DNA from 3 places in the Faecalibacterium sp. Marseille-P9590 genome. Region 3 is predicted to be linked to each of the others. Evidence: a T-box and tRNA genes for the amino acid it is inferred to sense, from the RefSeq annotation. Region 3 holds a T-box; the other regions hold tRNA genes.
What was found. The T-box of region 3 lies ahead of J3349_RS13725 (valine--tRNA ligase). A T-box ahead of a tRNA ligase gene usually reads a tRNA of that ligase, here a tRNA-Val.
Positions count from the first base shown of each region.

Region 1: it encodes a tRNA-Val, which carries the amino acid that the T-box ahead of J3349_RS13725 (valine--tRNA ligase) is inferred to sense. The anticodon was not compared.
Region 2: it encodes a tRNA-Val, which carries the amino acid that the T-box ahead of J3349_RS13725 (valine--tRNA ligase) is inferred to sense. The anticodon was not compared.

Region 1 covers NZ_JAFREF010000003.1:22,249-26,529, forward strand. The annotation lists gene J3349_RS04995 (M3 family oligoendopeptidase) at 1-1,586, shown strand, start outside; gene mscL (large conductance mechanosensitive channel protein MscL) at 1,661-2,107, shown strand; tRNA gene J3349_RS05005 (tRNA-Val) at 2,277-2,352, shown strand; gene J3349_RS05010 (GNAT family N-acetyltransferase) at 2,704-3,144, shown strand; gene J3349_RS05015 (CidA/LrgA family protein) at 3,381-3,707, shown strand; gene J3349_RS05020 (LrgB family protein) at 3,700-4,281, shown strand, end outside.
Region 2 covers NZ_JAFREF010000012.1:66,629-70,909, forward strand. The annotation lists gene J3349_RS12030 (recombinase family protein) at 1-1,125, opposite strand, end outside; gene J3349_RS12035 (hypothetical protein) at 1,404-1,589, opposite strand; tRNA gene J3349_RS12040 (tRNA-Val) at 2,029-2,104, opposite strand; gene ruvC (crossover junction endodeoxyribonuclease RuvC) at 2,328-2,840, shown strand; gene ruvA (Holliday junction branch migration protein RuvA) at 2,851-3,462, shown strand; gene ruvB (Holliday junction branch migration DNA helicase RuvB) at 3,466-4,281, shown strand, end outside.
Region 3 covers NZ_JAFREF010000019.1:4,480-8,760, forward strand. The annotation lists gene J3349_RS13725 (valine--tRNA ligase) at 1-1,906, opposite strand, end outside; T-box leader at 1,965-2,191, opposite strand; gene J3349_RS13730 (hypothetical protein) at 2,338-3,867, opposite strand; gene J3349_RS13735 (bifunctional homocysteine S-methyltransferase/methylenetetrahydrofolate reductase) at 3,998-4,281, opposite strand, start outside.

The sequences.
Region 1 (4,281 bases), on a different contig from region 3:
TTGTGGAGGTTTACTACGAGCAGAGCCGCGCCTTCGCCGACTACAACACGGCGGCCAACCTCGCCAACATCCACTACACCTGCGACACCCGCGACGCCTACTGGAAAGCTGAGCAGGACTTCTTTGACGCCAACGGCCCGGCAGTGTCCAACGCCAGCGTCGAGATCAGCCGCGCCTTCCTCGCCAACCCCCATGTGGACGCCCTGACCGAGGCCTTCGGTTCCACCTGCGTGGCCGGCATGAAGAACGCCGTGCTGGGCATGGACGAGCGCACCGTGGCCCTTCAGCAGGAGTACAACGCCCTCGTCAGCACCTACCAGCAGATCTACGGCGGTGCGCTGGTGGAGTTGGACGGCAAGCAGCTCACCATCCCCCAGCTTGGCCCCTACAAGGAGAGCACCGATGCCGCCACCCGCCGGGCCGCTTATGAGGCCGAGGCCGGTTACTTCGACGCCCACCGCGCCGAGCTGGACGAGCTGTACACCAAGATCGTCCAGAACCTGAACCAGCAGGCTCAGGTGATGGGCTTCCACGACTACAGCGAGCTCTCTTACGTGCGGATGAACCGCATCGGCTACGGCCCTGAGGACATCAAGCGCTTCCGCGACCAGGTGGCCCACGACGTCGTGCCGGAGCTGCAGAAGGTCATCGCTCTCAAGAACAGGCGCACCGGCATCCAGCACCCCACTTTTGCCGATCTGCCGGTGGCTTTCAAGGACGGCAACCCCAAGCCCATCGAGGGCTATGACGCCCGGATGTCCGCCGCCCGCACCATGTACCATGAACTCAGCCCCGAAACGGCAGAGTTCATCGACTTCATGCAGGACAACGAGCTGTTCGACGTCGAGAGCCGCCCCGGCAAGATGTCCGGAGGCTACATGACCAGCCTGCCCTCCTATAAAGCCCCCTTCATCTTCGCCAACTGGAACAATACTTCCGCTGACGTGGATGTTCTGACCCACGAGTGCGGCCACGCCTTCGAGGGCTATGTGGCTGAGCGCGATCCGAAGATCCCCGCCGACCTCGAATGCCCCGGCATGGAGAGCGCCGAGATCCACTCCATGGCCATGGAGTTCCTCACCGCACCGTGGCACCACCTGCTCTTCGGCAAGGACACCGACAAGTACGCCCTGCTCCACGCCGAAGACAGTTTCCTCTTCCTGGCCTACGGCTGCGCGGTGGATGAGTTCCAGCACATCATGTACCAGAACCCCGATTTGACCCCCGACCAGCGCAACCAGACCTGGCTGGAGCTGGAGCACAAGTACCGCCCCTGGATCGACTTTGACGCTCTGCCCTTCTATGGCCGCGGTGCAGGCTGGCAGCGTCAGCTCCACATCTACGAATGCCCCTTCTACTATATCGACTACTGCCTGTCCACCATGGCCGCTCTGCAGTTCTTCCTGCTGAGCCTCCATGACCAGAAAGATGCATGGGAGCGCTATCTGCGCCTCGTCCGCCGTGCCGGCACGGCCAGCTACACCGAGCTGTGCGAGACCGCCGGCCTGCAGGTGCCGTTCAACGACGGCTCCATCAAGGCCATCGCCCAGCAGATGAGCCAGTGGATCGCAGAGCATCAGGTCTGACTTGAAAATATTGCCGTCTTCTTGTATTATATAGGTATATCATGCCATCTGCGGCAAAAGGAGCGGTACTTATCATGTCAGAAAAGAAAACCAGCGGCATCAAGAATTTCTTTGAAGAGTTCAAAGCCTTCGCCATGCGCGGCAATGTGCTCGACATGGCAGTTGGTGTGGTCGTCGGCTCGGCTTTCACCGCGATCGTCAACTCTCTGGTAAACGACATCATCTCCCCCATCATCGGCCTGTTCTTCAACGCCGATTTCTCGGATGTCGTCATCCAGATCGGCGATGTTGGCATCGGCGTCGGTGCTTTTCTCAACGCCATCATCAACTTCCTCATCGTGGCCTTCGTGCTGTTCGTGACCATCAAGGCCATCAATATGCTGCACAAGAAGCCCTTGGAAGAGCCGAAGGAGCCCACCACCAAGAAATGCCCCTACTGCCAGAGCGAGATTGCTTTCAAGGCTGTCCGCTGCCCCCACTGCACTTCGAAGCTCGAGGGCTTTCCCGAAGCAAAGCTGTAATTTTCCCTGTTTTCTCCCCGGCGCTGTCCGCTCTTTGGACGCCGCCGGGGCTTTTTTGTGCCCTTTTTTCGGGGCGCAGAAAAGAAAATCAGAATTTTTTCGAAAAAAGTATTGCTTTTTCGGGCGAGTCATGGTATTATATCAGAGTCGTCACGACGCAACAGAATATGGACGGTTAGCTCAGCTGGTAGAGCATCTGCTTGACGTGCAGGAGGTCACAGGTTCGAGTCCTGTACCGTCCACCACATCCCCAGACCATTCGGTCTGGGGATTTTTTTGTGGTGGACGGTACAGGACGAGAACAGCACGGCCACGCCGCAGGCGTGGAAAACAACAGCCCAGTGGGCTGTTGTTTAGTGCGCGGTTTCCAACGACTAGGAATGTCTACCAAGAAAGCTCCGCCTGCCGGAGCACCATTTGCACCGCCTCGGTTGGGCGGGACAGGACAGGAACAATGTAAGTCAGAGCCATTCGTAAAAAACAAAGGCAGGGTATCATCGTGGCGATGGTATCCTGCCTTTTTCGCATCTGGGATGGTCTTTCGGTTAATGGTATGGTATACTCGGCTCAACAAATCGGAATTTGTGGAGGTAAGTATGATAGTACCTGTAGATGAAACAAATCTTCTTCAAGCCGCAACCATCCATTCCATATCCTGGAAGGAATCGCATCGTGCATTTTGTACTCCTGATTTCATAGAAACACACACGCCAGATCGGCAGCGGGAGTATTTGAGAAACAAGATGAACAACGGAACAAAGCTCTATATGCTTGTAGAAGAAAAACCAATAGGGGTTGTTTCTGTAACAAAGGGTTTAATAGAGGATCTTTATATTCTTCCAGATATGCAAAACATGGGTTATGGAACGAAATTGTTACTATACGCAGTAGGCCAATGTACGGATACCTCTACGCTGTGGATTCTTGAGAATAATGTAAATGCTGAGAGACTCTATCGTCGAATAGGCTTTAAGGAGACAGGGAGAAAGAACGCAATAACAAATAAACTTGATGAGATTGAGTTCGCATTGACATAAATTCCCGTTTATCGCGCTCTCCCACCGCAGGGTTTGGGGCAAGCACGCTATCCAAACCTCCAATTTTCCGCACCAAAGGGGCAAAATCTTGGCCAGTATTGCCGTTGCGCCGCAGGAATTTTTGGATTATACTGTTGACTTGTATCTTATTTTGTATTTTCCTGTTCAGTCGATCCAAAGGAGGCATCCTTACGAACTATCTGTTTCAATTTGCGCGTATTCTGGCGTTCTGCTTTTTGGGCGAGATCTGCCACGCAGTGCTCCCGCTCCCCATCCCGGCCAGCATCTACGGCCTGCTGCTGCTCCTGGCCGCGCTCCGCTTCGGCATCGTGAAGCTCGAGCAGGTCAAGGAAGTGGGCCTGTTCCTCACCAGCATCTTCCCGCTGCTGTTTGTGCCTGCCGCCGCGGGCGTCATGGAGCTGTGGGCAGAGATGGGCGAGATGCTGCTGCCCATCGTCATCGCCATCATCCCGGTGACAGTGCTGGTCCTCGTGAGTGCAGGCCGCACCACCCAGGCCCTCACCAGCCGCCGCGCTGCAAGGAAGGAGGCCGAACATGACTGAGCTTTTACAGGGCTTTCTCTCCGGGTCCGCCGCGTGGGGCGTGCTGCTGACGCTGGCCGCTTTCGCGCTGGGTGCTCTCATCAACAAAACCACCGGCAAGGCCATCTTCAACCCGCTGCTGCTGGGCAGCATCTTCGTCATCATCCTGCTGAGTGTGCTGAACATCCCCTACGCCGACTACAAGGTCAGTGCTGCCCCGGTGAACTATCTGCTGCTGCCGGCCACCATCAGCCTCGCTATCCCGCTCTATGAAAAATGGGACCTGCTGAAAGAGAACGCCGCCGCCATCATCGCGGGCATCTCAGTGGGTACGCTGGTGAGCCTGGGCAGCGCTTTGGCTCTGGCCCTCGCACTGGACCTCACTCGGGAGCAGTACGCCACCCTCCTGCCGAAGTCCGTCACCACGGCCATCAGCATGGACGTCGCCGCTGAGCTGGGCGGCATCGCTGCCCTGACGGGTGCCATCGTCATCCTCACCGGCATCGCAGGCAACCTGCTGGCCGAGGTGGTCTGCAAGATCTTCCACATCACCGACCCCATCGCAAAGGGCGTCGGCATCGGCACCTCGGCCCAT
Region 2 (4,281 bases), on a different contig from region 3:
CAGCCGCTTCTCCGTATCACGGAGCTGGTCTTTCAGAATAGGCAGCCGGGTGTTCTCCTTCTGCTGGGCTTCCATGACTAAATCTATCAGCCGTTCGATGATTTCATCGCTGAAAATCACCTTGATGGCAGTCTCCACCACGAACCGTTCCAGCGGCTCTTTGCGGATGGCTTTCAGGTCGCAGTGCGCCTTGCCGTGGCGTTTGGCATTGCCGCACTTGTAGTAATAGTAGGTATTTCCCATGTGGCTGGTGCCGCTCTCGCCGCCCATGAGCGTACCGCACTTGCCACAGAACAGCTTGGTGGTTAGCAGATAGCTCACATCCTCTTTTGCAGGCCGACCGTGGGCGATCCTGTTTTGCTCGAAACGCTGCTGCACCCGGTCGAACAAGTCCTTGTCAACAATGGCCGGAATGCCGCCTGGCGTCACGATGTCCTTGTAGCGGTATTCGCCGATGTAGCGGCGGTTGCGGAAGATCTGGAAGAAGCTGTTCTTCACGAACGGCTTTCCGGTGCGGGTACGCAGGCCGCGCTCGTTCAGGGATGCCGCAATCTTCTCAGCCGGTTCGCCGTCGGCATACCGGGTGAAGATTTCTTGCACGATGGGAGCCGTCTCCGGGTCGATATGGTACAGCCTGTCCTCCTTGCCAATGGTGAAGCCCAGCGGCACCACACCGCCGTTGTACTTGCACTGGAGGGCGTTTTCGCGCTCACCGCGCGCCACTTTCAGGGCGAGTTCGGCGGAATAGTATTCCGCCATGCCAATCAGCATACTCTCCACCATAATGCCTTCAGGCCCCTGCGAGATGGGTTCCATGGCAGACACCAGATGGACACCGTTCTTTTCCAGCTGGTACTTGTAGTTCACGGCATCGAACCGATTCCGGGCAAAGCGGTCGAGCTTCCAGACCAGAACCACATCGAAGATTTTCTTCGCGCTGTCCTTGATCATCCTCTGGAAGTCTGGACGGTCATCCGTCTTGGCAGAGTAGGCACGGTCGATGTAGGTGCCGACCACTGTAATACCGTTCTTCTCGGCGTAGTCCTTGCAGTCGCGCAGTTGTCCTTCAATGGACGCTTCTCGCTGGCTGTCAGATGAATAGCGGGCGTAGATCACGGCGGTCATGGTTGCACCTCCTTGGCGTGTATTCGACTTGCCTTTATAGTATCGGGTCAAGCGCAGCTTGTCAACAATCTGCGAGCAGATTGAAATGTGAAAATTACGAAACGCAGCGAAAAAGGGGAGAGCAAGAATCGTCCCGTGGCCACAAATTTTCAATTTTTGAAAATTTTCTGCCCATCCGGGACTTCACTTCTTCACCTCTTGTGAGTTTCCGAAGTGCTCTTGTTGGGGCGTGCCTGCCCCAAACCCTGCTGGGAACGAGTACGGCAAACTGGAATTGTTTACTTCTTCATCTTAGGCGCAATAAGCAGCACGACTGTCACAAGAACATACAAACCATACAGTAACCAAGTAATGGTATTGTTCCAAGGAAAACTCATTTCTGGATGGTTCACCGCAAACATTATAAATGCAACAGCTATAATCAGCATTACCAAACCGACGATTCTTGATGCGCTCTTTTTCATGTAAATCACCTCGCCAAATTTTGATTTGTTGAACTAAGCCGAGTATACCATACTCTCCAATGAAAGAACACCCCGATATAGTGAAATTTTGCCGTTTTCCTGCGTACGTGCGTACACACTCCACAGGAATTCTAAGGAGCCTGCCCCCTTAGCACACGGACTTTGGAACAAAGTCTAGTGTGTTACACCTTGCCAGAGGTGTACAGGCTCCCGGTACGCACGTACGCAGCAATTGCCCTCAATGCGCCATATAGGTGGCGATCAAGTTCGCACAAAGCGAACTTGATTCCGCAAAGCAAAAGGCAGGATACCACTATCATAGTGATACCCTGCCTTTGCTCGTTTACCGTTCCGAGTAGTCCTTCCGCAGAACCTCCGATAAACAAAAAACGTACCCGAACCCTTTTTCGTAAAGAATTGGGTTCGAGTACGAACTGTATGGTGGACGGTACAGGACTCGAACCTGTGACCTCCTGCACGTCAAGCAGATGCTCTACCAGCTGAGCTAACCGTCCATATTCTGTTTTGCTGTAGTCAGCTCAATTATGATAGCATAGGATGGAATAAAAATCAAGCCCTTTTTGCAAAAATCTTCAAAAAATCTTTCCGGGGCTGGCCGGGACGCCTCTGCCGGAGGGGCGGGAAAGCGGGCGAAGGCTGGGAGTTAAAAGGTTATCGTTGCCCCTTTTTTATAGGTGTGCTATAATAAGATGATTACAATAGGAAAGGTATCGCAGAATGAGAGTATTGGGCATCGACCCGGGCTACGCCATCGTGGGATGGGGCGTGGTGGATTACGCGGGAAACCGCTTTGCACCGGTGGATTTTGGCGCGGTGTGTACCGACGCCGGCGTGCCGTTCGAGCGGCGGTTGGACGAAGTGTATGCGGGCGTCAAAGAGGTCATCGAGCGGACGCAGCCGGAGGTGCTGGCCATCGAAAAGCTGTTCTACCAGCACAACCAGACCACCGTCATCGGCGTGGCTGAGGCGCGCGGCGTCATCCTGCTGGCGGCGGCGCAGGCGGGTCTGCCTATCTACGAGTACACCCCGATGCAGGTCAAGCAGGCCGTCACCGGCTACGGCAAAGCCGTGAAAAAGCAGGTGCAGGAGATGACCCGCATTCTGCTGCATCTGCCCGCCATCCCGAAGCCCGACGACACCGCCGACGCGCTGGCGATGGCCATCACCTTCTGCCACACCAACGGCAGCCAGCTCAACCGCTTTGTACGGCGTGTGCCGGGGCCGATTTGAGGTTGTTATTATGATATACAGCTTAACCGGAAAGATCATCAAAAAGACCCTGAACGCTGTGGTCATCTGCTGCGGCGGCGTGGGGTACTACGCCCAGTGTCCGGCCAGCGTGGCCGGTGCGCTGCCCGGCGTGGGGAACGAAGCCACCGTCTATACGGTGATGAACGTCACCGAGAACGACGTCAGCCTCTACGGCTTTGCCAGCGAGGAGCAGCAGGCCTGTTTTGAGCTGCTCACCTCGGTGTCGGGCGTGGGCGCGAAGGTGGGGCTTGCCATCCTGAGCGTCATGGAACCCGACCGTGTGGCGCTGGCCATCTCGGCGGGCGACCACAAAGCCTTCAAGGCCGCGTCCGGTGTCGGCCCCAAGCTGGCCCAGCGCATCGTACTGGAACTGAAAGATAAGGTCGCCAAAGGCTTTGCCGCCGGCATCGACCTGGAAAACGTGGCGGGCGCTGCTTCGGACACCGCCGCCGCACAGGGGGCAGGACAGGCCATCGCCGCGCTGGTGTCGCTGGGCTACAGCCAGAGCGAAGCCGCACTGGCCGTCTCCAAGATCGACGGTACGCTCCCGGTGGAAGAGATCATCAAACTGGCGCTGCGCAGCATGGCGGGCAGGAGGTAAACGATGCAAGACGATACCGCGCTCTATGGCGCAAAAATGATGCAGCCCGGGATGACGGTGGCGGACAGCGAGGAAAACAACCTCCGCCCCCAGCATCTGGAGGACTACATCGGACAGGAAAAGGTCAAACAGAACCTGAAAATCTATCTCGAAGCGGCCAAGCGCCGGGGCGAGCCCATGGACCACATCCTGCTCTACGGCCCTCCGGGTCTGGGCAAGACGACGTTGGCGGGCATCATCGCCAACGAGATGGGGGTGCAGATCCGCATCACCAGCGGCCCGGCCATCGAAAAGCCCGGCGACCTCGCCGCCCTGCTGACCAATCTGCAGGAGGGCGACGTCCTCTTCATCGACGAGATACACCGCCTCTCCCGGCAGGTGGAAGAGGTGCTTTACCCGGCACTGGAAGATTACGCGCTGGATATTATGATAGGCAAAGGCCCCAGCGCCCAGAGCATCCGCATCAATCTGCCCCGGTTCACGCTGGTGGGTGCTACCACCCGTGCGGGCCAGATCACCGGCCCTCTGCGCGACCGCTTCGGCGTGCTGCTCAAGCTGGAGCTCTACAGCCCCGACGAGCTGAGCAATATCATCATCCGCTCGGCGGGCATCCTCGACCAGCCCATCACCCCCGAGGGTGCTTATGAGCTGGCCAAGTGCAGCCGCGGCACACCCCGTGTGGCGAACCGCTTCCTCAAGCGTGTGCGCGACTTTGCCACCGTGCTGGGCGACGGCATCATCGACCGGGATGTGGCGTTGCTGAGCCTCAAGCGGATGGACGTGGACGCGCTGGGTCTGGATGAACTGGACCGCAGCCTG
Region 3 (4,281 bases):
GCACCCACTTATCGCTCATGTCCAGCTTATCCTCGCTGGGCAGGCCGGGCTGGAAGTCCTCGGGCAGGTTCATCAGCACGAAGCGGGTAGCGTTCCACAGCTTGTTTGCAAAGTTGCGGGCAGCCTCCACCTTCTTCTCGCTGTAGCGCATGTCGTTGCCCGGGGTAGAGCCGTCCACGAGCATGAAGCGCAGTGCGTCAGCGCCGTACTGGGCGATGACTTCCAGCGGGTCGATGCCGTTGCCGAGGCTCTTGGACATCTTGCGGCCCTGGCTGTCGCGGACGATGCCGTGGATGCAGACGGTGTCGAAGGGAGCCTTGCCGGTGTAAGCCAGACCGGAGAAGATCATGCGGCTGACCCAGAAGCCGATGATGTCGTAGCCGGTGACGAGGGTGTTGGTGGGATAGAAATACTTGAGGTCTTCGCTTTCCTCATTGGGCCAGCCCAGAGTGCTGAAGGGCCACAGAGCGGAAGAGAACCAGGTGTCGAGGGTATCGGGGTCCTGGGTGAGCTTGGTGCCGCCGCACTTGGGGCAGGTGCAGGGTGCGCTCTTGGCGACCACAGTCTCGCCGCAGTCGTCGCAGTACCAGGCCGGAATCTGGTGGCCCCACCACAGCTGGCGGCTGATGCACCAGTCGCGGGTGTTCTTCATCCAGTTCATATAGTTCTTGGTGAAGCGCTCCGGCACGAACTTGATGTCGCCCTTCTCCACGCTCTCGATGGCGGGCTTGGCCAGAGGCTCCATCTTGACGAACCACTGCTTGGACACCATGGGCTCGATGGTGGAGTGGCAGCGGTAGCAGGTGCCGACTTCGTGCTTCAGAGGCTCGATCTCCTTCAGGAAGCCGCCCTCCTTCAGGTCAGCGAGGATGGCCTTGCGGGCCTCGAGGGTGGTCATGCCGGCATACTTGCCGCAGTCCAGCACATGAGGCTCGTTGACGGTGTTCTTGCCTGCAGCAAACAGAGCGTCGGCAGCAGCCTTGTCGGCGGCGCCGGTCATGCGACCATCGTAGGTGAAGACGCGGACGATGGGCAGGTCATGGCGCAGGCCGACCTCAAAGTCGTTGGGGTCGTGGGCCGGGGTGATCTTCACGACACCGGTACCCTTGGTCATGTCGGCGTGCTCGTCGCAGACGATGGGGATCTCCTTGTTCAGCAGGGGCAGGATGACATGGCAGCCGTGCAGATGAGCATAGCGGGGGTCATCGCCGTTGATGGCAACAGCGGTATCGCCCAGCATGGTCTCGGGACGGGTGGTAGCCAGTTCCAGCATCTCGCCGGTCTCCTTGACCGGGTAGAGCAGGTGCCAGAAGCTGCCGTCCTTTTCCTCATACTCCACCTCGGCGTCGGAAATGGAGGTGTTGCAGTGGGGGCACCAGTTAACCATGCGGTTGCCGCGGTAGATGAGGCCCTTGTCGTACAGGCGGACAAAGACTTCCTTGACAGCCTCAGAGCAGCCCTCGTCCATGGTGAAGCGCTCACGCTCCCAGTCGCAGCTGCTGCCCAGCTTCTTGAGCTGGCTGACGATGCGGTTGCCGTACTTGGTCTTCCATGCCCAGGCGCGCTCCAGGAAGCCGTCGCGGCCCACCATTTCCTTGGTCAGGCCCTCAGCACGCATGGCCTCCACGACCTTGGCCTCCGTAGCGATGGAAGCGTGGTCCGTGCCAGGCACCCACAGGGCGGCATAGCCCTGCATCCGCTTGGTGCGGATGAGGATGTCCTGCATGGTGTTGTCCACGGCGTGGCCCATGTGGAGCTGGCCGGTGACGTTCGGAGGGGGCATCACGATGGTGTAGGGCTTCTTGTCGGGGTCGGCCTTGGTGTGGAAGTAGCCGCCATCCAGCCAGAACTGGTAGATGCGGTCTTCCACCTGGCTCGGATCATACTGTTTTGCGAGTTCTTTCATAGTATCCTCCCAGATGAATAATTGGAGTGGGACGAAAAAAGCCGCCCCACGGAGCGTTCCATGGGACGGCTGTAATATAACCGCGGTACCACCCAAATTGCACACGGCTTTCTGCCGTATGCCCCTTGATGCCCCGATAACGTGGGGCAGACCCGGAGGCGACTACTCCTGTTTCCCCGCCTCTGCTCAAAAGCGACAGCACACCGCACCGCCATACCGGGTTTTCAGCAGCCCCCGGCTCTCTGGATGGCGAAAACGACGCACACTCTTTTTCCTTGCATTTATAAAAAGAATATAGCGTTTTTTGTGCGTTTTGTCAATCTCTTTTTGTCCGGAACAAAATTTTCACAGCTGCCGTTCAGCGTACGGGCCGCGCTCAGACCGCCGTTCTTCTGCCGAATGGGCCGGACGTGGCTGTCCCGCTCTGCCATTCAGCTTTCCCTCCTTTTCAAAACAGCCGTGACACGGCCCTTGAGCTGATTGAACTCCGGCGCGTTCCGGTGGAGCACCACCATGACAGCCCCGAACAGCAGCGTATACAGCACACCGTCCAGCAGAAACCAGCCGATGTTCTTCGCCGGGCAGAAGCTCACCCATCCGTAGGAGACAGCGGCCAGCGCCGCGACGACAGCGGCGCGTTCGGCGTAGCGGACAAAGTAGTCTTTCAGCTTGCCCTGCCAGTCTTCCCGGATGCCGTAGCGCATCAGGATGTAAGGCTCCATCCAGAGGCAGGTCGTCACGGTGCTGATGACCGTTCCGCCCAGAATGCCTGCCACGCCGAACTTCTGCACCAGCAGCAGCGACGCTGCCAGATTGATGGCCGATTCGAACAGCGGCTTATACCGGTCGTACCAGAACAGGCCCTTGGCTTCACGGAAGAGCAGGTTGACCTTCCGCTGACCCGAAACATAAAATTCCGTCACGAGGACGGCGACTGTCGCCGTGGAGAAGCAGTATTCCGCGCCGAAGCAGAGGGTGATAAAAGCGTTGAACAGTGCGAACAATCCCGCCGTCCAGTAAGCGTAAATGACGAAGAAGAGCAGATCCAGTTCCCGGTAGATACTGTACACCCGCGTCTCATCCTCGATGGCTCCCAGATTGCCCAGACTTCCGGTAAAGGCATTCGAGAATTTATCCATCAGGTTGTTGATGCCGGACAGAACGAGCTTGTAGTTGGAGTAGATGCCCACTGACAATAAACCCACGAAGCTGGACATCAGCAGGCTGTCCGTGTTCCGGACGATGACCGTTCCCAGCTTGTGGAAGCTCATGGCACCGACGTTCCGCAGGATGCCGTGAAATTTTTCTTTTTCCGGCAGCTCCCTGCACTCTTTCAGGTAGGGAAATTCCTTATCCACCTTGACCGATACGATGATGTTCGGGATGAACTGCATCACAAACTGCACCGCCAGATAAAGGATAAAGTTTCCGGTCAGCACGATGAGGACGATTTGGAACAGAGTCTTGACCGCGTCGCAGAGCTGCGCCCAGAGGTTGCGGACATAGGCTTTCTGGTAGGCCAGATAGATGGAGTTTTTATAGCTCAGCAGATAGGAGCAGACCGAGTTTGCCACATACATCAGATAGATGAGCCGCAGATGCTCGATGCCGCTGCTGTCCTTGATGAAAAAGCCCAGAAACGGCATCAGTGCAAGGCCCACGAGCAGCACCACGACCGCCACGATACGGTAGAGGAGCCGGTAAAGGTTCATCAGCTGCGCCAGCCGATGCTCATCATTCTTCGCAGCCGGCTCATACAGGCTGTATATCATCGCCGTGCCGATTCCAAGCTCTGCAAGGTTCAGGATGCCTAGTACATCGGTGAACAGTCCGTTGACACCCAGATATGCCGCCGACAGATAGTGGATGAACACCATCCGGCTGATGAACAGCAGCACCTGATTCATGAGCTGTCCACCCACATTGACGACCATATTGATAAGGGTATACCGTGTCCGCATTTTTCTTATGTCTCTTCCTTTTCGAGTGTGGCCCGCTGCATTCGCTGCAACAGGGTCCACAGGGACCCTGTTCGTTATTCTTTATTATAATATCATCTCATTGCGGCGCTTTCAACGATTTATCTGTATTTCAGCCTTCCGCGTCCAGAAGCTCCGTTTTCAGCCGGGCAATGAGCCGCTCCATCAGGGCCACACGGTTGAAGGGGGTCATGAGATAGAAGCCGTCGGCGTAGGGCAGAGCCTCCCGGGCCATCTGCATCGACACCTCAAGGCCCAGCGCCTCGCCCTGCTCCCGGTCGAGTCCCGCGAAGCGCTGGATGATGTCCTCCTCCACATGGATGCCGTTGATCTCGTTTTCCATAAAGATTGCGTTCCGCTGGCTGACCACGGGCATCATGCCGGCCAGAATTTTAG